Regions from separate parts of the Paenibacillus sp. URB8-2 genome, predicted to be linked through region 2. Evidence: a T-box and tRNA genes for the amino acid it is inferred to sense, from the RefSeq annotation. Region 2 holds a T-box; the other holds one or more tRNA genes.

Region 1 (12,996 bases), 1.4 Mb from region 2:
GGTCTTCATCCAGCAGAATTTTGCGTACATTGGTGTAAGTCATCCGTTCCTTGGTGCGGATCACGCTGGTAAAAACATCGTGCTTCACGACCTTCATATTCTCGTCGAATTCCATCTCACAGGACATCGTCAGCCTGTCCACCTGCGGATTCAAAGAGCAGATGCCGTTCGACAGACGGTGCGGCAGCATCGGAATGACCCGGTCGACAAGATAGACGCTACAGCCCCGGTCATACGCTTCCTTATCCAGCGGCGAGTTCTCGCGCACATAATAGCTGACGTCGGCAATATGCACGCCAAGCTTGTAATGGCCGTTCTCCAGACGGGCGACGTTGACCGCGTCATCCAGGTCTTTGGCGTCTTCCCCGTCGATGGTGACGATATTCAGGCCCCGCAGGTCGCGGCGGCCCTGTTCCACGATTTCTTCTTCCGTAATGGAATCGGGAGCGGCATTCGCTCCGGCCATGACTTCTTCAGGAAAAGCCTCCGGCAGCTGATGCTTGCGGATGACAGACAAAATATCGACGCCGGGATCATCCTTATGCCCCAGAATCTCGATAATTTCCCCTTCCGCCGCCGCGCGCCCTTCCGGATAGTTTACGATGCGGACCACGACTTTTTCCCCATCGACTGCACCGTTAAACGATTCCTTCGGGATAAAAATATCGCGGTTAATCCGCTTATCATCCGGCAGCACAAAGCCGTAAGTCTCCAGATTCTGAAACACGCCGACCGTCTGCAGCACGCCTCTGCGCACAATGCGCACGACTTCACCTTCCATCCGGCCGCCGGCATGGCTCCGCGAGGTAACCCGGACAAGGACGATATCGCCGTTCATGGCGCTTTTGATATCGTTGGCATGAATGTACACGTCGGGATGCTCCCGGTCGTCGGGTATTAAAAAGGCAAAGCCCTTCGCATGGGCCTGTAGACGTCCGCGCAGCAAGTCCATCCGCTCCGGCACGCCATAGCGTCTGGTACGGGTCAGCACGATCCGTCCTTCTTGCTCCAGGGAGTTCAGCAGAACGTTAAACTCCTTCAGTACCTCTTCTTCCGCAAAATGAAAATGGTCAATCAATTCCTCGTAAGTCATCGGTTTATAAGCGGTTTCCCGCATGAAATCCAGCAGATTCTCTTGTGTTATCATCATCGTCACCTCGGCCCGCCGCGGCGCAGGCCGCCGGCTGGTATGTACTTTTATGTCTTATATACTTCATACCCTAGTATACACGAAATCAATCCCCGGCATCCCTTCCCACCGCTGCAAAATCCCGTTTCGAACAAGACGCTGCTTCCTCCACCATTTTATAGCGATTCGGTAAGTTCCGTCCTTCTTATTGTTATTCTTGCTTAGAAATCCAACTTCTATCCCGCATCTGTTTCTGCCTAAGGAATGTTGGCTGGGCAATAGGAGCCACGTTGCAGAGTTTCATTTTCCAATTCTTACATATCTCAAGCCGGCTACAAAAAAACCCCCGCTCCATCGTAAAGAGCGAAGGTTCCATTAGTCTATTTTAGTCAACCACAACGGCAACAATAATGGACAGAATAAAGAATCCCGCCGCCAGTCCTACCGTTATACGCTGCAGCACCAGGTCCATACCCCGCGCTTTCGTCTTGCCAAACAGATGCTCAGCTCCACCGGAGATGGCGCCTGCAAGGCCTGCGCTCTTGCCTTTTTGCAGCAGAACCACCGTAATCAGTCCGATAGAAAAAATCAGAAGCAGCACTTTCAGAAAAATATCCATTCATTCCACCCCCTACGTCTAAGCATCACTATCTATGTGAATTTACTACTCACGTTTCATAAACAGCGTTTTTATTTTACCATACAGCCTGTAGTAATACAACTTAATTGATTGCTGAGACACGTTGCAGGCCGCACACTATTGAAAAAAGACTGCCCCTCGATCATTAAATGACCGGGAAGCAGTCTCTATATCCTAACCGTTCATAAGGTTCGAGTGAACCTTATTATCTTTTCAGGTTGTAGAAGGATTTCAGGCCGTTGTATTGAGCCAGTTCGCCCAGTTCGTCTTCGATGCGAAGCAATTGGTTGTACTTGGCGATACGGTCAGTACGGGAAGGTGCGCCTGTTTTGATTTGGCCAGCGTTGGTAGCAACGGCGATGTCGGCGATGGTGCTGTCTTCGGACTCACCGGAACGGTGGGAAATAACAGCAGTGTAGCCTGCACGTTTTGCCAATTCGATCGCGTCGAATGTTTCAGTCAGCGTACCAATTTGGTTAACTTTGATCAGGATGGAGTTGCCGATGCCTTCTTCGATACCTTTGCCCAGACGCTCGGTGTTGGTTACGAACAGGTCGTCGCCAACCAGTTGGATTTTGTTGCCCAGTTTCTCGGTGAGCAGTTTCCAACCTTCCCAGTCATCTTCGGAGCAGCCGTCTTCGATTGTGATGATTGGGTATTTGTCAACCCAGGAAGAGAGCAGGTCAACGAATTCCGCAGGAGTGAAGGATTTACCTTCGCCTTCCAGATGGTATTTACCATCTTTGAAGAACTCAGTGGAAGCAACGTCCATGCCCAAGAATACGTCAACGCCCGGTTTGTAGCCGGCTTTTTCGATGGCTTCCATGATGGAGGACAGTGCGTCTTCGTTGGAAGTGAAGTTAGGAGCGAAGCCGCCTTCGTCGCCAACCGCAGTGTTCAGGCCTTTGCCTTTCAGTACGGTTTTCAGGTTGTGGAAGATTTCCGCGCCTGTACGCAGAGCTTCTTTGAAAGTAGGAGCGCCTACTGGGAGAACCATAAACTCTTGCACGTCAACGTTGTTGTCGGCATGAGCGCCGCCGTTAACGATGTTCATCATCGGAACCGGAAGCTGCTTAGCGTTGAATCCGCCGAGGTATGTGTACAGAGGCACGTCCAGAGCTGCGGCTGCAGCGCGGGCTACTGCCATGGAAACAGCCAGGATGGCGTTAGCGCCCAGTTTGCCTTTGTTGTGAGTTCCGTCCAGAGCGATCATGGCTTTGTCGATGCCCAGTTGGTTCAGAGCGTCCATGCCGATAACTTCAGGAGCGATGATTTCGTTAACGTTCTTCACTGCGTTCAGAACGCCTTTGCCCAGGTAACGGGATTTGTCGTCGTCGCGAAGCTCAACGGCTTCGTGAGCGCCAGTGGAAGCGCCGGAAGGAACGATAGCGCGGCCTTTTGCGCCGGATTCCAGGTAAACGTCAACCTCAACAGTAGGATTGCCGCGGGAGTCAAGTACCTCGCGTGCATAAACGTCGGAAATAATGGTCATGTCAATTCAATCTCCTTTTTAACAAAGATTTAGTCTTGATAAAGCCTTGCAGTACATCGTAAAGTCTTGTCCGTATTACTTGCGGCTGGCAATCATGGATTGTCCGGTCATTTCCGCAGGCTGCGGAAGGCCCATCAGGTCCAGAATCGTCGGCGCCACATCCGCGAGAATGCCGTGATCGCGAAGAACCACATTCTCATCCGTCACGATAAACGGAACCGGGTTGGTCGTATGCGCCGTAAACGGACGGCCTTCTTCGTCGAATACCATATCAGCATTGCCGTGGTCGGCAATAATGATCGTCACGCCGCCTTTGGCACGAACGGCCTCGACTACTTTGCCTACACATTCGTCCGTCACTTCAACCGCCTTAATCGTCGGCTCCAGCATGCCGGAGTGCCCAACCATGTCGGGATTGGCGAAGTTCAGGATAATGGCATCATGTTTGTCTGCTTCAATCTCAGCCACACAAGCGGCAGCGACCTCGTAGGCGCTCATTTCCGGCTGCAGGTCGTACGTTGCCACCTTCGGGGAGTTGATCAAAACACGGGTCTCTCCCGGCAGTTCGACGTCGCGTCCGCCGCTGAAGAAGAACGTTACGTGCGGATACTTCTCGGTCTCCGCAATGCGCAGCTGCTTCTTGTTGTTCTGAACCAGCACTTCGCCAAGTGTGTTGTCCAGATTCTTCGGTTTGTAGGCGACATATCCCTGAACGGTTTCGCTGAACGTGGTCAAGCAGACGAAATGAAGATTTTGCGGGAACAATAGGCCCCGATCAAAGCCGCGGAAATCCGCGTTCGTAAATACTTGGGACAGCTGAATGGCACGGTCCGGACGGAAGTTCAGGAATACGACGGAATCGCCGCTTTCCACAGTCGTTACCGGTTTGCCTTCTTCGTCCACGATCACGCAAGGCTCAACGAACTCATCATACACGGAATTCTGGTACGAAGCTGTGATCGCCTGCAATGCGTCCGTAAATTTCGGTCCTTCGCCGTAAACCATGGCGCGGTAAGCCTTTTCTACCCGATCCCAGCGTTTGTCGCGGTCCATTGCGAAGTAACGTCCGGATACCGTAGCGATTTTGCCTACCCCTACTTCTTCAATCTTCGCAATAAGTGATTGAACGAACTTCTGGCCGCTGTCCGGCGGGACGTCGCGACCGTCCATGAAGGCGTGGATGAACACGTCGTTCAACTCTTCCTTCTTGGCAAGCTCAAGCATGGCGAACAAGTGATTGATATGGCTGTGTACCCCTCCGTCGGATACCAGCGCGTACAGATGCAGCTTTTTGCCGGTCGATTTGGCGTGTTTTACCGCTTCCACCAGCGTTTCATTCTCAAAAAACTCTCCGTCGCGAATGGACTTATCGATGCGGGTCAGATCCTGGTATACAATCCGGCCTGCGCCGATGTTAAGGTGTCCCACTTCGGAGTTGCCCATTTGACCTTCCGGAAGTCCTACGGCTTCGCCGCAGGCGGTAAGCGTCGTGTTAGGGTATTGCTTCAGGTAGCGGTCGTAGTTAGGCTTGTTGGCCTGTGCGACGGCGTTGCCTTCCGCCGTGTTACGCAGACCGAAACCGTCCATAATAATCAGTGCTACCGGTCTAGGTGCAGACATTACTTCGCCCCCTCAACCAACTGGATGAAGGAAGCAGGCTGCAGACTTGCACCGCCGACGAGAGCGCCGTCAATGTCGCTTTGGCCCATATATTCGGTAACGTTCTCCGGCTTCACGCTGCCGCCGTACTGGATACGGATAACTTCGGCGGTTGCTTCATCATAAAGATCCTTGATCAGGCTGCGGATGTAAGCAATAACCTCATTGGCATCCGCCGAAGTGGAGGATTTGCCGGTACCGATAGCCCAGATTGGCTCATAGGCGATAACGGTTTGGGCTGCCTGCTCCGCACTAAGACCTTGGAACGCGCCTTCGGTTTGTACTTTGCAGACTTCCTTCGTTTGGTCGGCTTCACGCTCTTCGAGCTTCTCGCCTACGCATACGATTGGAGTAATGCCGTGGCGGAATGCCGCATGCATCTTCTTGTTCACGATTTCGTCCGTTTCACCGAAGTAAGCGCGGCGCTCGGAGTGGCCGAGAATGACATAGTCTACGCCGAGATCCTTCAGCATAACGCCGCTGATTTCACCCGTGTAAGCACCATTATCCTCGAAATGCAGATTCTGGGCGCCGATCTTGATGCTCGTGCCTTGAGCCGCTTTCGTCAGAGCTGGCAAATTGGTGAATGGAGCGCAGATTACCGTTTCTACGCCTTCTACTTCCGCCTGGCCTTTAACCTCGGCGAAAAAGCTTTCGGCTTCCGGAACCGTCTTGAACATCTTCCAGTTGCCAGCAATGATTGGTGTTCTACTCATAGCAAAGCTTGCCTCCCTTTATACGTCTTACTTGTCGTTCAGCGCCACTACACCAGGAAGAGCCTTGCCTTCCATGAATTCAAGCGATGCGCCGCCTCCGGTGGAGATATGGTCCATTTGATCGGCCAGCTTGAACTTCTCAGCCGCAGCTGCGGAGTCGCCGCCGCCGATAACGGTGTAGCCTTCGGTTTTCGCGCAGGCTTCAGCAACTGCTTTCGTGCCTTCTGCGAAAATATCGATTTCAAATACGCCCATCGGTCCGTTCCAAACGACCAGCTTGGAGTTCTTGATTACATCTGCATACATTGCGGCGGTCTTCGGACCGATATCCAGACCCATCCAGTCTGCAGGAATTTCAGAAATGTCTACGGTCTTCGTGTTTGCGTCGGCACCAAATTTGTCGGCCACAACAGCGTCAACCGGCAGCAGAAAGTTCTTGCCGAGCTTCTTTGCTTTTTCAATAAAGCCAAGTGCGGTATCGATTTTTTCTTCATCGAGCAAGGATTTTCCGACTTCGTGTCCTTGAGCTTTGGTGAAAGTATAAGACAGCCCGCCGCCGATCAGCACGTTGTCTGCCAGCGTCAGCAGGTTGTCGATAACGTCGATCTTGTCTTTAACCTTCGAACCGCCGATAATCGCGGTGAAAGGACGCTCCGGATTGGACAAGGCTTTGCCCAGTACGTTCAATTCCTTCTCCATCAGAAGTCCAGATACGGCCGGCAGATAATGGGCGATACCTTCGGTCGAAGCATGCGCACGGTGCGCCGCGCCGAATGCGTCGTTAACGAACAGATCGGCCAGTTCGGAGAACTGCTTCGCAAGCTCCGGATCGTTCTTCTCTTCACCCGGGTAGAAACGGACATTCTCAAGCACGAGAACGTCGCCCTCATTCAATTCGGCGATTTTCGCTTTTACCGCTTCGCCAACCGCTTCGTCAGCTTTGGCAACCGGTTTGCCCAGAAGCACGGACAGACGCTCGGCAGCCGGAGTCAGACGCATGGAATCGACGAATTGGCCTTTAGGACGGCCCATATGGCTCGCCAGAATGATTTTAGCTCCATTTTCGATCAAATATTTGATCGTCGGCAGCGTCTCGCGGATACGCGTGTCGTCGGTGATTTTGCCATCTTCCAGCGGCACGTTGAAATCCACGCGGACAAATACGCGTTTACCTGTTACTTCTACATCACGGACACTTTTTTTGCTCATGACTTTTAACCTCCACACCCGGAATTGTTCCACTCTTGGAATACAGGGGCACCGCATAGAGTTTGCATCAAGAAGAAACGGCTGCGACCTTCTAAAGGACGGCATCCGTTTTTCCGAAAGAACTATAACATACGATTAGGCGAAATATGCTGCGATTGTCTTGTATTTCGGAAAAGAGCGGAAACAATAAACTGCTGTTTCCGCTCTATGGATGATGCTATTTAAAATCTTTAAATTATTTAGTCAGTTTTGCGAAGTGTTCCAGCGTACGAACGAGCTGAGCAGTGTAGGACATTTCGTTGTCGTACCAAGCTACAGTCTTAACGAGCTGCTTGTCGCCAACGGACAGAACTTTAGTTTGCGTAGCGTCGAACAGGGAACCGAAAGTCAGGCCTTTGATGTCGGAGGATACGATTTCGTCTTCCGTGTAGCCGTAAGTTTCCGGATCGGAAGCTTCTTTCATTGCCGCATTAATTTCGTCTACCGTTACGTTCTTTTCCAGAACAGTAACCAGCTCTGTCAGGGAACCTGTAGGTACCGGTACGCGTTGAGCAGCACCGTCGAGTTTGCCTTTCAGCGCAGGAATAACCAGGCCGATTGCTTTTGCAGCACCAGTGGTGTTAGGGATAATGTTCTCGGCAGCTGCGCGGGCGCGTCTGAAGTCGCCTTTGCTATGCGGAGCGTCCAGCGTGTTTTGGTCGCCGGTGTAAGCATGGATTGTAGTCATCAGGCCTTCAACAACACCGAACTTATCGTTCAGAACTTTGGCCATAGGAGCCAGGCAGTTCGTTGTGCAGGATGCGCCGGAAATAACGGTTTCGGAACCGTCAAGAACGTCGTGGTTAACGTTGTATACAACAGTCTTCATTTCGCCTGTAGCAGGTGCGGAGATAACGACTTTTTTCGCTCCGCCTTTCAGGTGAAGCTCAGCTTTTTCTTTGGAAGTGAAGAAGCCTGTGCACTCCAGAACGATATCTACGCCCAGGTCGCCCCAAGGCAGTTCTTCAGGGTTGCGGTTAGCCAGAACCTTAACTTCTTGGCCGTTCACTTTGAAGAATCCGTCATGAACTTCAACTTCGCCTTGGAATTTGCCTTGAGTTGTATCATATTTCAACAAGTGCGCCAGCATCTTGGCATCAGTCAGGTCATTGATTGCTACCACTTCGATACCTTCCACGTCTTGAATCCGGCGGAATGCGAGGCGGCCAATACGTCCAAATCCGTTAATACCTACTTTTACAGTCATTGAATAGTTCCTCCTAAATTTCGTTTTATTTATTCAAGACAAGCCTTAGGCTTATCAAGACAACAGGTTTAAGTATAAAGCATAATAAATGCTAATGCTCGCCGTAATGCGGAATCTGCTCGGATGCGGCGTTATATTCGTCAATTTCCCTGACGATTTCGGCCGCTGCGGCTTCATCTATGACGAGTATGTTCTCTTGGCCGAACCGCAGCACGGCGTGAATGGCTTTGGCTTTCCGCTTGCCTCCGGCTATGCCGATGACGATCTCCGTCCGAATGATATCCTCAAGGCGGAGTCCCATGGTCAACATGGAATGGACCACCTTGCCCTGCTCGTTAAAGTAGTGACCGAAGGATTCGGCAACGGCGCCCGCGCTCTTGATCTTGCTGACGGTCTCGTCGTCCAGTCTTCGGCGGCGGGTCATTTCCACAGCATCTCCGATTCCATGCACAATAATTCTCGAACGGCGGATAATCTGTACAATTTCCGAAATGTTCGGTTCGTGAGCCAGCGACTGATAGGCATCCTCGCTGAGCAAGTCGGGCACATGCAGCAGCCGGTAATGCGCTCCTATCCGCTTGGCCATCGTCGAAGCGATGGTATTCGCCTGAAATTCAACGCTTTCTCCTAGTCCGCCTCTTGCTGGAACGATCAAAGCGTCCCGGTAAGACAAGGACATTGGAGCGGTCATCTGCTCCGCCAATTCGGACAGCGTCGAGCCGCCTGTGACAGCAATCGTGTCGTCGGTGCGCAGCACGCTCAGCAGCGCTCTGGCTCCGGCTCTCCCAAGCTCTCTCTTGGTAAAGGGCGAAGCTTCACAATCGCCCGGCACCACGACAACCTTCTTCAAACCGTAAGTCGAACGAATTTTCTCTTCCAGATCATCAAGGCCAAACAAGCTTTTGGCCACAGGCTCGAGCAAGTCAAGCAGTTTCCGTCCGGCATCGCTGATCCGCATGCCAACACTCTCGATCTCGATGAGCCCCTGCGACTTCAGAAGGTCCGTTTCCGCACGAAGCACCCGCTCAGTCATATCAAGCGAAGCGGCGAGCGTTCTGCGGCCGATAATATCCGACAACAGGATCTGATGAAGAATCGTATACCGTCTTTTGAGGGTTTCCATGAGGTCAGGCAGAAGCTGCTTTTGGATTTCCAATAAGTTACGCATGCTTTCACTCCTGCAACTTCGTCTTTCACTTCTTCCCCTTCTCTATGGTCTTAAAACGTCCCGGGTTAACTTTTTAAGTCCCACCAATTATTCTACCCAAATATTGCCCTGAGCGCAAGGGCTCCGAAACTAGAATTCACAACCTCTTTTCTTCTTATGCATGGACATTCGCATTGTTTTCGCGGAGAATCGGTGCTGTTGACCTATAAAATGAATCGGGAGTTGCAATGCTCCGAATTTTATATTATAATAATTTCTGTTGCGCCCGTGGTCCAATGGATATGACGTAGGCCTCCGAAGCCTGAGATCCAAGTTCGATTCTTGGCGGGCGCGCCACATTATTTCTTTAACCAAACCTTGAATGTTTAACCCAAGCGCCATGCGATGGCGCTTTTTTTTATGATGAGTTTGACTTTCTTTGACTTTTTGTTTGAATTTGTTTATCATGTGGGTAATACGGTAACAGTAAAAAATGAAGCTGTACGAAATCCATTTTTGAAGATCTAATTCAAGGAGGTTTTCCACGTGAGTTACATTCCTATGGTCGTAGAACAAAGCAGCCGCGGCGAGCGGGCGTATGATATCTATTCCCGCCTGCTGAAGGACCGCATCATTTTCCTTGGAACTGAGGTTAATGACGTGGTAGCCAATTCCATCATCGCACAAATGCTCTTCCTGGCCGCCGAGGACCCGGAGAAAGATATTTCCTTGTACATTAACAGTCCAGGCGGATCGATCACCGCTGGCATGGCGATTTTCGATACGATGCAGTTCATCAAGCCAGACGTATCCACCATCTGCGTCGGTCTCGCCGCTTCCATGGGCGCATTCCTGCTCAACGCCGGAGCGAAGGGCAAACGCTACGCGCTGCCGAACAGCGAGATTATGATTCACCAACCGCTGGGAGGAGCCCAAGGACAAGCTACGGATATTGAAATTCGCGCCCGCCGCATTCTGAAAATGCGCGACAAGCTGAACAAGATTTTGGCGGAACGTACCGGCCAACCGCTTGAGCGCATCGAGAAGGACACGGATCGCGACTATTTCATGAGTGCAGCGGATGCGGCCGAATACGGCCTTGTCGATAAAGTCATCGAAAAACCGGCATCAATCGGCGCATAACACTCCCGTTAAACTTTCATAAAAACGCAAACCCCCTTTGTCCATGATCACGGGCAAAGGGGGTTTTTACGTCTTCAATTTGGGCTCAGGCTTCCATATCCGATCGACTGCAGCCGATCCGCAATGACGCGGTATCCTTTTCCATTAGGGTGAAGATGGTCGATGGAAAGCAATTCCCGCTCGTATCCGGCAAACGCTCCGTAAATATCCGCAAAGCCGCATACCTTGCTATTGTACTGCGCCATTAGGCGGTTGAACTGCCGGACCCAGCCCGAGGCCTCTGCCACCCGGGGATACGGATTGTATAATCCGACAATCCGGATAATATAAGGCTTGCCGGCTCCCGCCTTCGCATGGTGAATCTGTCCCATGATGCCGGCAAAATGCCTCCGGGATTCTTTCAGGGCATTTTGATAAACAGAAGACGGCGAATTAGACTGTCCCCCGGCCTTGGCGGCATGGATCAGATCATTGCCCCCGATCGAAATCGTGATAAGATCCGCCTCTCGAAGTGATTGGCGAAACTGCGGGTTATAACTAACAAGCTTCTCCAGTTCGGCTGTAGTCAAGCCGTTGATTCCAAGGTTCGTATAGGCGACAAAAGTACGGAGCGAAATCTCAGACATCCGCCGGTACACAGGAACAAAGCCGTTGCCCGGCATCGCTCCGAAGCCGGTCGTCAGCGAATCGCCGATCGCCGTATAGTTGTATACCATGACATTCTCCCTCCCCGCTATATGGCTCGGTCACCATTCAGCATATGAACGGCAAGCCGTACTCGTAACGGGAGAATATCCAGTGTCAAAAAACTATTTTAAACCGGCGAACGGACTGCTTCCGTCCGGCAGCAGTTCTTTAAAGGCGAAAGTGAACTCCGGAAAGCCTTCGGCATACGGGGTATATTCATATAATTGAAAGAAGAGTACTACCCGGCCGTCTTTAAGATAAAAGTATTTCTCGGTATTCAGGCCGTTAAAACCGCCAAAATAGCCTTCGTCTGCCTTTAACAGCCTGCCGACCTTCTCGTTCAAAAGCTTTTTGTAGTTCGGATTGGCTCCAAACAAGTCGCCCAGAAGCAGACGCTTGCCGTCCTTAAGCGAGAAAGTGAAGGCTTGGCGCAATGTCATTCCGTGAGCGCCTCCGGTGTAGCCGTACTGGCTCATGACCAGGCTCAGGACGCCGTCCTGGTTGTAGGTTACCACGTATTTCGAGTCGAATTCATACGGACGGTCCTGTTCGCTTTTTTCAGCTATCGCCGTGTCGGCACCGGCGGCAAAGCTCATAGCAGCTTGTTTTAGAGTATCGTTAATGCTCTTCTGCGCAGAGGCTTCCGCAAGTCCCGAAATCTGCGGGTAATCCAGTTGGATCGTTGCTCCATCGGCCTCCTTGGTATACGTCTCCGTCGTTACCGTCAGTTTGTTCAGCGGCCGGTGCATTACATTCAATCTGCCGGAGGAAGCGCTAAAGTCTCCAAGGTAGCCCAAATAATCACTGAGCAGACCAAATGGAACGTAAAGACGGTTTTTAAAGTTGCGGCCCTCATACTCGTTGATAAAGTAGCCGTTAACCGCAAGAGAGATTCCATATTCGGAAACCATCAGCTTGGCCTGGCGGATTCCCTGTCCGAGGGTATAGCTATTCTCCGCCTTGTCATAGGTGATCGGCAAACCCAGTGTATTTTTAAGAAAAGTTACAGGGATCCATATCTTTCCCTCCCGGAAAATGCCCTGCTGCGAAGTAAGGGTTCCATTGAACTTCAAGGCAACCCGAGAATAATCAGCCTTAGCCTTAACCGGCGCCGCTTCACCCGTTGCTGCAGGAAACACCGTCCCACCCAGCAGCAGCCCGGCCGCAATCATTCCAGCTCCCCATGTGCGTACAAGCTTGTTCGTCTTGTTCATGGTATAATTCTCCTTTTCCGCTCCCATTTATGTGATTTCGTTGCCCACACTTTCCATTATATAGATGGCAGCGCGACAGCAAAGAGGCCTTTCCGCCCCCAAGCATGCGACAAAAGCCTCTCTATGTCTGTCTATTGGATACTCCGCCCTGCTAGTTTAATTGATACATGACGCTAAGCTGAGTCGTAATCTTCACTTCTCCCGGCTGGACTGCGGTACTGGCGGCGCTATCGGCGGCGCCGTACATCATTTTGGCGTTCTGTTCATATAATATCGGGCCCGCGCCCCCATCGTTCTGGCTGACGGTCAGCACCTGTCCAAGCGTTCTCTTGGCGGCTTTGGCAATCGCGGCCGCTTTCACGTCGGCGTTGGCCATCGCCTTCTCAATCACCTGCGCCTCGAAGGCCGAAGTGTCTTCCACCGCAAAACGGGCATTGCCGATATTGTTGGCGCCCGCCTCGGAAGCCGCATCGAGCAGCGAGCCCACCTTGGTCAGATCGCGGTATGCAACCTGCAAAACATGATGCGCGTTATAGCCTTTCACTTGCTGGCCTTCCTTATCGTTGTACGTATAGTTCGGCTGTACGAAGAACTCGCTGGTTTGAATATCTTTATCACTAATACCCCATGTATTCTTGAGCAGCGCTGTCAATTTTTGAATTTTTGCCCCATTGGACTTCTGGGCTTCCTGGGCGGTTTTCGCCGAAGTATCGA
Region 2 (9,924 bases):
CTCGCTGATGGATCTGGGTCTTTACACAAGGTAAGATCCAGGCTGAGCAGTGCACACGGTTGAACTAGAGTAAAACGGCCGGGTGAGCCGGAGTCGAACAGACAACGGCACTGGGCGGAGCCATTGATTGGGGCTGTTGAGAGGATCGTAACCTCTCGCATAATCGGCTTCTCTGCCAGACCCGAAGCGGCCACCTCGCAGTCAGCGGCAGCCTTACAGCCGTTCCGGCGCAGGCAGGCCCAGCAAATCAAGCGCGTCCTTCAGCGTATCGGCGAATTTCCGGGCGAGCCACAGTCTGAAGCGCTGCCGCTCCGGCTCGGCCTTTAGGATCGGGCAGGCGGAGTAAAAATTATTGAACAGGGTGGCGAGCGTGTGCGCATAACTGCAGATGGCATTCGGCGCCAGCTCCCGTCCCGCCGTGTAGAGCATATCCGGCCAAAAGGCGATTTGCCGCAGCAGCGCGGCCTCGGCTTTTTCCATAGGGTCCGGCATACAAATACAAGCTTCCGATGCCTTATCCGGGGCCGTATCCGGCGCTTTGGCCAGAACGCTGACCGCGCGCGCATAGGAATACATCAAATACACGCCGGTGTTGCCGGATATTTCCGTCGCCTGGCGCAGATCGAACACCACCTCGGTTCCGAGGTTGAAGCGCAGCAGGTAGTAGCGGATCGCGGCGATGGCGATTGTGCGGCTGGGCAGTCCGCTTTTATCAGCGCGGTTCCGCTCAATGCTGTCCTCCACAAGTCCGATCAAATCACTCACCTTGATGCCGATCCCCTGGCGTCCGGACATGGCGTATGAGGCTTTGCCGTCCGAAATGTCGATGCCAAGATCGGCAGCCGAAGCGGGACTCAAGGATACAACGCCGTATCCAGCATGATGGAGCTTGTCAGCCTGAGCGGAATATCCCAGCGCCCGCAGCGCCTCCTTGACCATGGTCTGAGGATATTCCTGCCTGGAATCAATGACGTTAATGACGATATCGGCTCCGCCGAGCGGCAGACGCTCTCCTCCCGTTACCGTCGTCGTGTACAGCCCCTCTTCAAACTTTTTATAAGTGAAATCCTTACCCAGCAGTCCGAACTTCCAGAGATGGTAGGCAATATCCTTGGCCGTATAGGTCAAAATCCCGTTCGAGCGCACCAGCACCTTATCCGTAATATGCTCCGAATCCTGTGCTCCCTGTTCCGTTCCCTGCTTCAGCACCCAACAGCCCGCAAGCTTGCCTTCGGTTTCCCGATAAAAGAAAGGTGTCTCCCGCAGCCGCTCAAATGCCGCCGACCAGAAGCCTTCCCTGACAATGCTGCTTTCCCAGACGAGCAGATCGTATTCGATGCCGAACGGCTTCATCTCCTCCACATGTTCCCGAACGATCCGTTCGGCGGCCAGGCTCCCGAGCCAGGCGACGTTTCCCGTCCCTTCTTCCAGCTCATGCAGCGTTTCGCGCGTTTCGCCGCCATCTCCGGATTCACTGCATACTCTCTATTAATTGCCGAGTAAATGTCCCAGCAGTAATCGCCGAAACGGACATGCTCTCCGCTCAAAGGCACATTCAGCAGACCGACGACAGTATCCGCGAGCTGGTTGCCCAGATCGTCTATATAATTGTGGACCTCGACCGTATAGCCGATTCTTCTTAACATGCGCACGAGCGTATCGCCGATGCAGGAATTCCGAAGATGGCCGATATGCATGGATTTGTTCGGATTGACGGAGGTATGCTCAATAACCACCTTTTCATCCGGCGCCGGAGGCGGCGCAAATTGGCGTCCGGCCCACGCGCTCCAGCAGATATGAACGTTTAGAAAGCCGGGGGCAGCCGTTTCCGCTTTTTCCACCAAGCCCTCCGCCAGACCCGCGGACTCCAATTCCTCCTGAATCAGCCCAGCAATGACAATCGGCGGTCTCCGCAATTTTTTGGCAAGCTGCATGGCAATATTGCTTGAATAATCGCCGTGGTCCGGGTTCACGGGCCGCTCCACAGCCACGGACAGCTCTTCGGGAATCTCCGCCCCCAGACGCTCCATAACACGTATTACGCTTTGCTCAATCTCTGTTTGAATTAACCGGTTTAACATCCTCACGACCTCCTTCAGAAAATAAAAAAAGCCCGCGTCTCAAAAAGAGACGAGGACTTGAGTTCTCGCGGTACCACTCTACTTGCCGGACCGGAAGGTCTGGCCGCTTTGCAGGATAACGGATCTGTGCCGGGGCTTCCTACCGGGTTTCGTTTCGGAAGTCCGTCTCCCGGGTGCGCTTCATGAAGGTCTGCCGCCGGCTTCCACCATCCCGGCTCGCTGGGCATCAGAGGCCCTTCATTACTCTCCCGATCATCGACTGTTTTCATTTACTTGCCGAAACCCCCAGACGAATGTGGCAGTCGCTGCATAATCTGGTGACGTACTCTACTTGAGAGGAGGAGTTTTTCATGGGCGAAGCTGGAGGATATGGCGCTGGTTTTACATCCGCAACCGCAATTCTCGTACTGTTCATTTTGCTGGTCATCATCACAAAGTCTCTGTGGGTGTAACTTTCGCGTAACGTTAAAATCCCGCCGGGCACAGGGCCTGACGGGTTTTTTTTTGAAAATATAAGGAAGTATAAGCCGCCTTTGCAGGTATGCTCTCAGACGCCCCGAGTTCCCGGATCTGCTGCAATTCCATGCAAGATGAACCGGATCAGCAGCTCGATTTCTTCCTCGTCGTTCCAATCCTTGTCCGGCTGCAGCAGCAGACGGGTCATAATGTAGCCGACGGTCGCGGACACGGTAAAGCGGATAACGGTTGGCGCCGGAACGTCAATGATTTCCCCTTTTTGCTTAAAATGCTCAACTTGCGCGGAAACCCTTTCGAATACCTTGCTCATAATATCCTCCATGAACTGCTCGCGCAGCTTTGGATGAAAGGGGATTTCCTGAATCAGGATTTGCAGGATTTTAAAATTTTTCCGGGCGAATTCCAGCCGGTTTCGGATCAGGGAGCGGAGAAAGTCTTCGTAGCTATCAAAAGACTTATCCAGCAAATTCCCAAAGTTTCTCATGACAAAAGGGGCGAGCAGGCGGCTCATCGTCGGTCCCACAATGGACAGCAGTAGGTCTTTCTTGGTCTTGTAATAGCGAAAAATCGTTCCTTCCGCCACCCCAGCCTTCTGTGCGATTTCGCTGGTCGCCGCGCCCGCATAGCCTTTTTCCGCAAACACATCCACGGCCGCCTGCAAAATCGCGACTTGCTTCGGCGTCATTTTCTCATCACCGCCAAGGGCAAGCAGCTCCAGAGCCCACTGCTCCGTATCTTTGTCAGCAGAAAAATGTTCTGCCATAATGGCAACCCTCCAGACGTTTTCTGTTTGCTTATCGTACCATATAGGAGAACCCAAGTTACATTTTACGGTGTTTGCGGAGGGCAAGCACGTTCAGGATCATGAACAAAAGCGAGAAGGCGATCAGCACATACACATCATTTTCAATCGAATTCCAGCCTTTCCCGCGGATCATCACATTCATCATCGCCTGCGCCCCATAGTATAACGGAGTGGCATATCCGATCTGTTGAAGCCATGTTGGAAGCGTGTCGAGCGGAAACAATCCGCTAAGAAAAATCTGCGGCACGATGACTAGCGGAATGAACTGAATCATCTGCAGCTCGTTTCCGGCAAACGCCGACAGCAGCGTACCGAGGGTCAGGGCCGTCATCGACAGCAGCAGCGTAATCAGGAGAACATAGCCGAAGCTTCCGGCCATCATAATGCCCAGTACCTGAATGGAGATCCAGGAAATGAGCAGAGCCTGAAACACGGTGAAAATACCGAAGCCGCAGACATAGCCGATGACGATTTCCCACCGTTTAAGCGGGGTGGCGAGCAGGCGCTCCAGCGTTCCCGTCGTCCGTTCCCGGAGAAAGGAGACCCCTGCAATCAGGAAGACGAAAAAGAAGACGAATACGCCGATCATAATCGGTCCGAACCGGTCGATGGTCTTCATGTCGGCGGAGCCGTACAGATAGCTGATTTGCGGCTGGGCGGAAGGCTGCATCTTCTGTCCTTGCGCCTGCTGTCCCTGTGTCTGTTGAACCTGAGACTGAGCTGACCCGGTTGCCCCCAGGTCCCTTGTCACCTGCTCCAATGCCTGCATTACCGCCCGATTGGCCGCCGGATTGCTTCCTTCCAAAATGACCTTCGGAGCACCGCTGTCGATTGAGATCAGGGCGTCGATTTCTCCATTCTTCAGTGCCAGGGCGCCGTCTTCCTCCGAGTTATACTTCACAACCTGGGCGTCATGTTTGGCCAGCGCTTCCGAAAAGACGGCCGCTTGACCCGACACGCCGATATTCGGCTTATAGGCATCGCCGCCAAACACCAGGCTCATCAGGCTGAGAACGAGCAGGGGGGCGGCGAACATGAGAGCCATCGTTCTTTTGTCGTGAATGAATTGCCGCAAAATACGCAGCGTAAGCGCGCGGATTCTCATGAACGGACACCTCCGTAATATAAAAATGCTTCTTCAATGGAAGACGAGCCTGTAGCCATAAGCAAGTTGGCGGGAGTGTCCTCCGCAAGCAGACGGCCTTCCCGGATCATGCCGAGCCGGTCGCATTTTTCGGCTTCATCCATGACATGGGTCGTGAGCACTATGGTCGTTCCCCGTTCATTCAGAGCTTTAAGCTCCTTCCAGATGGACAAGCGCAGCACCGGATCGATGCCGACCGTCGGTTCGTCCAGAATAAGCAGCGGCGGCTCGTGCAGAAGCGCGATGGCCAGCGACAGCCGGCGTTTCATCCCCCCGGAGTATTGATCGACCCTTTTGCGGAGATGCTCTTCCAGACCCACAATCTCCATGACTTCCTTGATTCGACGGTTTCTCTGTTCTTTCTTCAATCCGTACAGCGAAGCGAAAAATTCAAGATTCTCCTTGGCGCTCAGCTCACTGTACAGGGCGTCGGACTGGGCCATATAGCCGATTTGCGAGAGCAGCGAAAGCTTGGGAACTTTCACCCCCAGCACATGTACTTCGCCTGAGTCGGCTTCATCGATTCCGGTCAGCAGCCTGACCAGTGTCGTCTTTCCGGAGCCGGAGGGTCCGAGTAGGCCGAAGGTCTCGGCTTTGAGGACCTCAAGGCTGATGTCTTCCAGGACAACTTTGCTTCCGAATGCTTTGCGAATATGATTCACCGTAATCACTGGGACTTCCCGGTTCATATGAATCTCTCCGTTCTTTATTAAAATGAGTGAGTACTCACTCACTATAATAAACGAGAGACCGCCGATTGTAAATCTTTTTCCTGCGTTAATCCTGAGTTGACAAAAGTGCCGGATTCCGGCAGATAACACGTGAAAAATGAGGACAACTTCATAATTACCAAATATTTCTCGGCAACAGATTTTACAACCAGGGCGGAAAATAACATTAGTAGTTACCTATATGAAAAGGGTGAATCCATTTGAAAAAAAATCAGTTGTTTAGCGTACTTATGGCTTCGGCGCTTCTAGTATCTGTAGGCGAAGCAAGCGTGTACGCGGCGGCAGGCCCGGGCAGCGGAAAGACGCCTACCGTTAAAACATCCGCCAAGGCGGCGGTAAAAGTCAAAGAAGGAGTAAAGGCTTGGACGGTAAACGGCGCACAGACTACATTCAAAACGGTCGACGCCGGTGGATATAAGCTATATTCAATCAGCCAGCTGGCCGCTTCTCTCGGCGCAAGTATCGCTAATGAGTCGGGAAGCCTGGTGCTGAAAGACAGAGCAGGATTACATACGATCAAATTGAAGGCCGGCTCCAAGAGCTATTCGCTGGACGGCGAGAAGCGGAATTTCACGACGGCTCCGACGGTATCCGGCGGCAAATTGTACGTTGAACTTAGCGCAATTGTATACGGTCTTGGCGGCGAACTGTTTGGCAGCCCGCTCCAAATTCTTGGCGCAGCGCGGCCGCAAGGCGAATTCGATACGCTCCACTGGGCCGCAGACGGAACGGTTCTGGCGAACCTGGAAGGAGAAACGGCGCAGGTTTATAAGTTTGCGGCGAATCCGGGCAGCTACGGATTATTTTCCAGCGACGAAAGAGCCTCCGATTTCTCGGTTTCGGCCGACCGGCGTTACGGCGCTTTCACGGATGAGACAGGCCTGCTGTACGTAATCGATTTGACTTCGGGAGCAGTGAAACCTCTCGGAACGGATACCGCCACCAAGACAGACCTTACATGGTCGGCTGATGGCACGAGCATCTATTATATCCAAGGGGACAAGCAGGAGAAGATTTCGCAGATTTCAGTGGATACCGGTACCGTAAAGGAACTGCTGGCAGATAAGGTTGAGAACAAATCCGAATTGCGCATTTCCGCGGACGGCAAGAGAGCGGTTTACATCGTCAACATTACCGGATCAGCCAAAAATGATGCCGACAGCACGGAAGATTCCCTGACGATCGATTACAGCAAGGCGGGAGAACAGCTGTATCAGCTCGACCTGGCTACAAAGGATGCCAAACCGGCCGCTTTGACCACCTCGGACGACAACAAGCTGTACCCTGAAATTTTGGCAGACGGGACGGTAGTCTACTTAAGCGCTGATCCGGAAGGCAAAACTGCCAATGCACTGAAGACGGTTAAACCGGACGGCACAGCCGCCAATATTGCGCTGGATATTGAGGTAACTTGGGCGCAAGCCGCAGGCGGCGGAATTATCGCATCAGGAACGGCGGCGGACGGCACTTCCCGCATTTATTCCGTTCCGGTCTCCGGATCGGCACAAGAACTGTTCCGCACCAAGGCCGACATTTCCGAAGTCTCGGTTTCGGCTGACGGCGGCAAACTGGCTGTGATCACAGGCGGCAAGCTGGTGGAAATCGAGAACGGCAAGGCTGTACAGCTGACGAGATAAGACGCTTTTTGCAGGACGACCGACACATACTATAGCGGCTTCGAGCCGAGAGGAGAATAAATCATGAAATTGTTTAAAAAAATCACGTTTACAGCTTTGGCTGCCGTGTTTGCTGTTACGGCATCTTTTGCGGGAGCGGCATCTGCAGCGGGATCGCTGTCCGGTAAAATCACAGTTAACGGATCGACGGCTCTGCTGCCGCTGACGCTGCAGGCCGCCAAGGAATTTCAAAAGCTGAATCCGAAGGTCAGAATCGCCGCTTCCGGCAAAGGCTCCGTTACCGGCCCGCAAGCTGTCAAGAAAGGCATCGCCGACATCGGCGCGTGCGACTGGGATGCCAGCATCGACGTTCCCGGATTTAAAGCATTCAGCGGACAAGTAGCGAACAAGGTTGCGGTCATTCCTTTTGCCACCATTGTTAATAAAAATGTCGGTGTAGACAACCTGACCACCGAACAGCTTAAAGGCATTTTCTCCGGCAAAATTACGAACTGGAAGCAAGTCGGCGGCTCGGACGCGGACATCGTCGTTATTACCCGCGCTTTCGGTTCGGGCACACGCGTCAACTACCAGGCCAAGGCTCTGGCGGGCGGCGAAATTGTGAAGAAAGAGAAAAACTATAAAGAAGCTGGATCCAGCGGCGATATGAAGACAGCCGTTGCAACAACTCCGAACTCCATCGGGTATATCGATTTGGTCTACGTTAGCGGCGATGTGAAAGCCGTCAAGTTCAACGGCGTAGAACCTACCACCGGAAACGTCATTAACGGTTCCTACAAGATTTGGGCATACGGCTACTACATGACCAAGGGACAGCCGACCGGTGCTGTTAAGGCCTTTATCGATTACGTCCAAAGCAAGAAGTTCCAACAGGGTTCGCTGAAAAAGCTCAAGTTCATTCCGATTTCGGCGATGAAGTAGATTTAGGCAAAATATTTCGGAAGAGCGTCATCATACGGCCAGCCTCCGGCGAATGCGGGGCTGGTTTTTTATAGGAGGAAATAGCATGGTACAACGATCCTATGATCCGAACCCTGCGGTAAAAAGTTTTCAGAATAAGGCGGTCTCCAGCGGACGCCATCTCCGGCATTCGATTGCGAATATCGCCGCCCGCTATTATTTCTTGTTCAGTATATTGGCGCTTTGCTTCGTGCTGGCGCTTGTCATTCTCTTTATCGGCAAAACGGCGCTGTTGCTGTTCGGGCAGGTCGCGCCGGCAAAATTCTTCCTCTCGTTCGACTGGACGCCAGAGGAGGACAGATTCGGGGCGGCGGCCTTTATTGTGAACACCTTGTCGCTTACCGCGCTCACGCTGCTGATTTCGGTTCCCATATCGGTAGGCATGGCGGTGCTGACCGCCGAAATCGCGCCGTCCTGGCTCAAACGCTTGATCCGTCCGGTTCTTGATCTTCTGGTCGGCATTCCTTCTATTGTATACGGTTATCTTGGTTTGACCGTCCTCCTGCCGTTTCTTCGCCGCGTCAGCGGGGAAAGCCTCGGAGACGGCTTGCTGGCCGCGGCGCTCGTTCTGGCGCTGATGGTGCTGCCAACCATCGCCCGGATCAGCGACGATGCCATCACCGCCGTGCCGCGCAAATACCGTGATGCAGCCTATGCGCTCGGCTCTACCCGGCTGCAGGTCATTATGCGCGTCGTGCTGCCTGCGGCCGGCAGAGGCATCCTTACAGCGGTCATTCTCGGGATGACGCGCGCGATCGGTGAGACGATGGCCGTCGTTATGGTGATCGGCAACACGCCGCAGCTGGCCAAGACATTGTTTACCCCGGCGTCGGTGCTGACAAGCAACATCGTGATGCAGATTTCCAACGTGGAATTCGACTCCACCTGGAACTATGCCCTGCATATGATGGCTTTTCTACTGCTGCTGATTTCATTTTTATTGATACTGGTTGTCCGGTTTTTGGGACGCAAAAGGAGGGAAGGATAGATGGACGGATTCTCCCGTTCGCGGCAAACCGCCCGGTCCATCCGGCGCGATAAGCTGGCGACCTACGGCTTCTACGGCCTCGGGGCTCTGGTTATGCTGCTGATTTTTTGGCTACTGTTCACCATCTTGAGCAAAGGGTTGCCTGGGTTTGATTTCTCCTTCCTCATTCGCCAGCCCGAGGAGATCGATACCGGCGGCGGCATCGGCCCCGTGCTGTTCAATTCTTTTTATATCCTGCTGATCTCGCTGGTCATTTCGATTCCGATCGGACTGGGTGCAGGGATCTACATGGCGGAATATGCGCCGGACAACGCCTTTACCGGAGCGCTGCGGATCTGCGTGGAATCGCTGTCGTCCGTGCCTTCCATTGTATTCGGACTCCTGGGTTTGGCGATATTTGCGGAGTATTTCGGATTGGGTCTGACCATTCTGGGGGGCGGCGTCAGTCTGGCGCTGCTGAATCTGCCAATGCTGGCGCGGGTGACGGAGGAAGCGGTTCGGGCCGTCCCGGACGAACTGCGCGAGGCGGGCTACGCGCTGGGTCTGACCAAATTTTATTGCATCCGTAAAATCGTTCTGCCGGTCGCGCTGCCGTCCATTATTACGGGTATCTGCCTGGTGGCCGGCCGGGCGTTCGGGGAATCGGCCGTGATTATCCTGACGGCGGGCCTCAGCACTTCGGGGGAAATGTGGGACTTCAATCTGTTCTCCCCGGGGGAGACGCTGGCCGTGCATTTATGGTATGTGCAATCGGAAGCGATTGTCGAGGACGCCCGGCAGATCGCCGACAAATCCGCAGCCGTGCTCGTCATCGTCGTGCTGCTGATCAATCTGGCGTTCCGCGCGCCGCTGTGGTGGGTCAAGCGCGGGACCGGGCGGTAATTCCCGGGATCTTTATCCCTTGACGCAAAAAAGGGCTGTCTCTCACTAATATGCTCCCCTTTAGATAGACAGGTAAAAAAAACCTGTAGATCTAAAGGGGAGCTATTCAGTTTAAAACCGGGGACAGCCTTTTCCTATGAAGCAGAAGGTTACACCGGTTTCCCTGCCTCAGATTCCTGTTCCAGCGGTTAACACTTTGGTGAGTTATGGTTCTATGGG

What was found. A T-box is a leader RNA that pairs with one kind of tRNA and senses whether it is charged. The one in region 2 lies ahead of PUR_RS26635 (arginine--tRNA ligase), so its partner is inferred to be a tRNA-Arg.
Region 1: it encodes a tRNA-Arg, which carries the amino acid that the T-box ahead of PUR_RS26635 (arginine--tRNA ligase) is inferred to sense. The anticodon was not compared.

What each region holds. Positions count from the first base shown of each region.
Region 1 is NZ_AP023239.1:173,357-186,352, reverse strand. Features, by position in the region: gene rnr (ribonuclease R) at 1-1,147, opposite strand, end outside; gene secG (preprotein translocase subunit SecG) at 1,515-1,748, opposite strand; gene eno (phosphopyruvate hydratase) at 1,975-3,261, opposite strand; gene gpmI (2,3-bisphosphoglycerate-independent phosphoglycerate mutase) at 3,337-4,881, opposite strand; gene tpiA (triose-phosphate isomerase) at 4,881-5,636, opposite strand; gene PUR_RS00905 (phosphoglycerate kinase) at 5,664-6,845, opposite strand; gene gap (type I glyceraldehyde-3-phosphate dehydrogenase) at 7,081-8,091, opposite strand; gene PUR_RS00895 (sugar-binding transcriptional regulator) at 8,183-9,259, opposite strand; tRNA gene PUR_RS00890 (tRNA-Arg) at 9,521-9,595, shown strand; gene clpP (ATP-dependent Clp endopeptidase proteolytic subunit ClpP) at 9,785-10,381, shown strand; gene PUR_RS00880 (GDSL-type esterase/lipase family protein) at 10,456-11,097, opposite strand; gene PUR_RS00875 (PdaC/SigV domain-containing protein) at 11,191-12,282, opposite strand; gene PUR_RS00870 (SIMPL domain-containing protein) at 12,434-12,996, opposite strand, start outside.
Region 2 is NZ_AP023239.1:4,340,282-4,350,205, reverse strand. Features, by position in the region: partial or broken gene PUR_RS26635 (arginine--tRNA ligase) at 214-2,081, opposite strand; T-box leader at 2,124-2,346, opposite strand; gene PUR_RS25875 (sporulation protein YjcZ) at 2,432-2,533, shown strand; gene PUR_RS20095 (TetR/AcrR family transcriptional regulator) at 2,629-3,321, opposite strand; gene PUR_RS20090 (ABC transporter permease) at 3,380-4,468, opposite strand; gene PUR_RS20085 (ABC transporter ATP-binding protein) at 4,465-5,196, opposite strand; gene PUR_RS20080 (stalk domain-containing protein) at 5,439-6,875, shown strand; gene PUR_RS20075 (phosphate ABC transporter substrate-binding protein) at 6,939-7,796, shown strand; gene pstC (phosphate ABC transporter permease subunit PstC) at 7,882-8,823, shown strand; gene pstA (phosphate ABC transporter permease PstA) at 8,824-9,705, shown strand.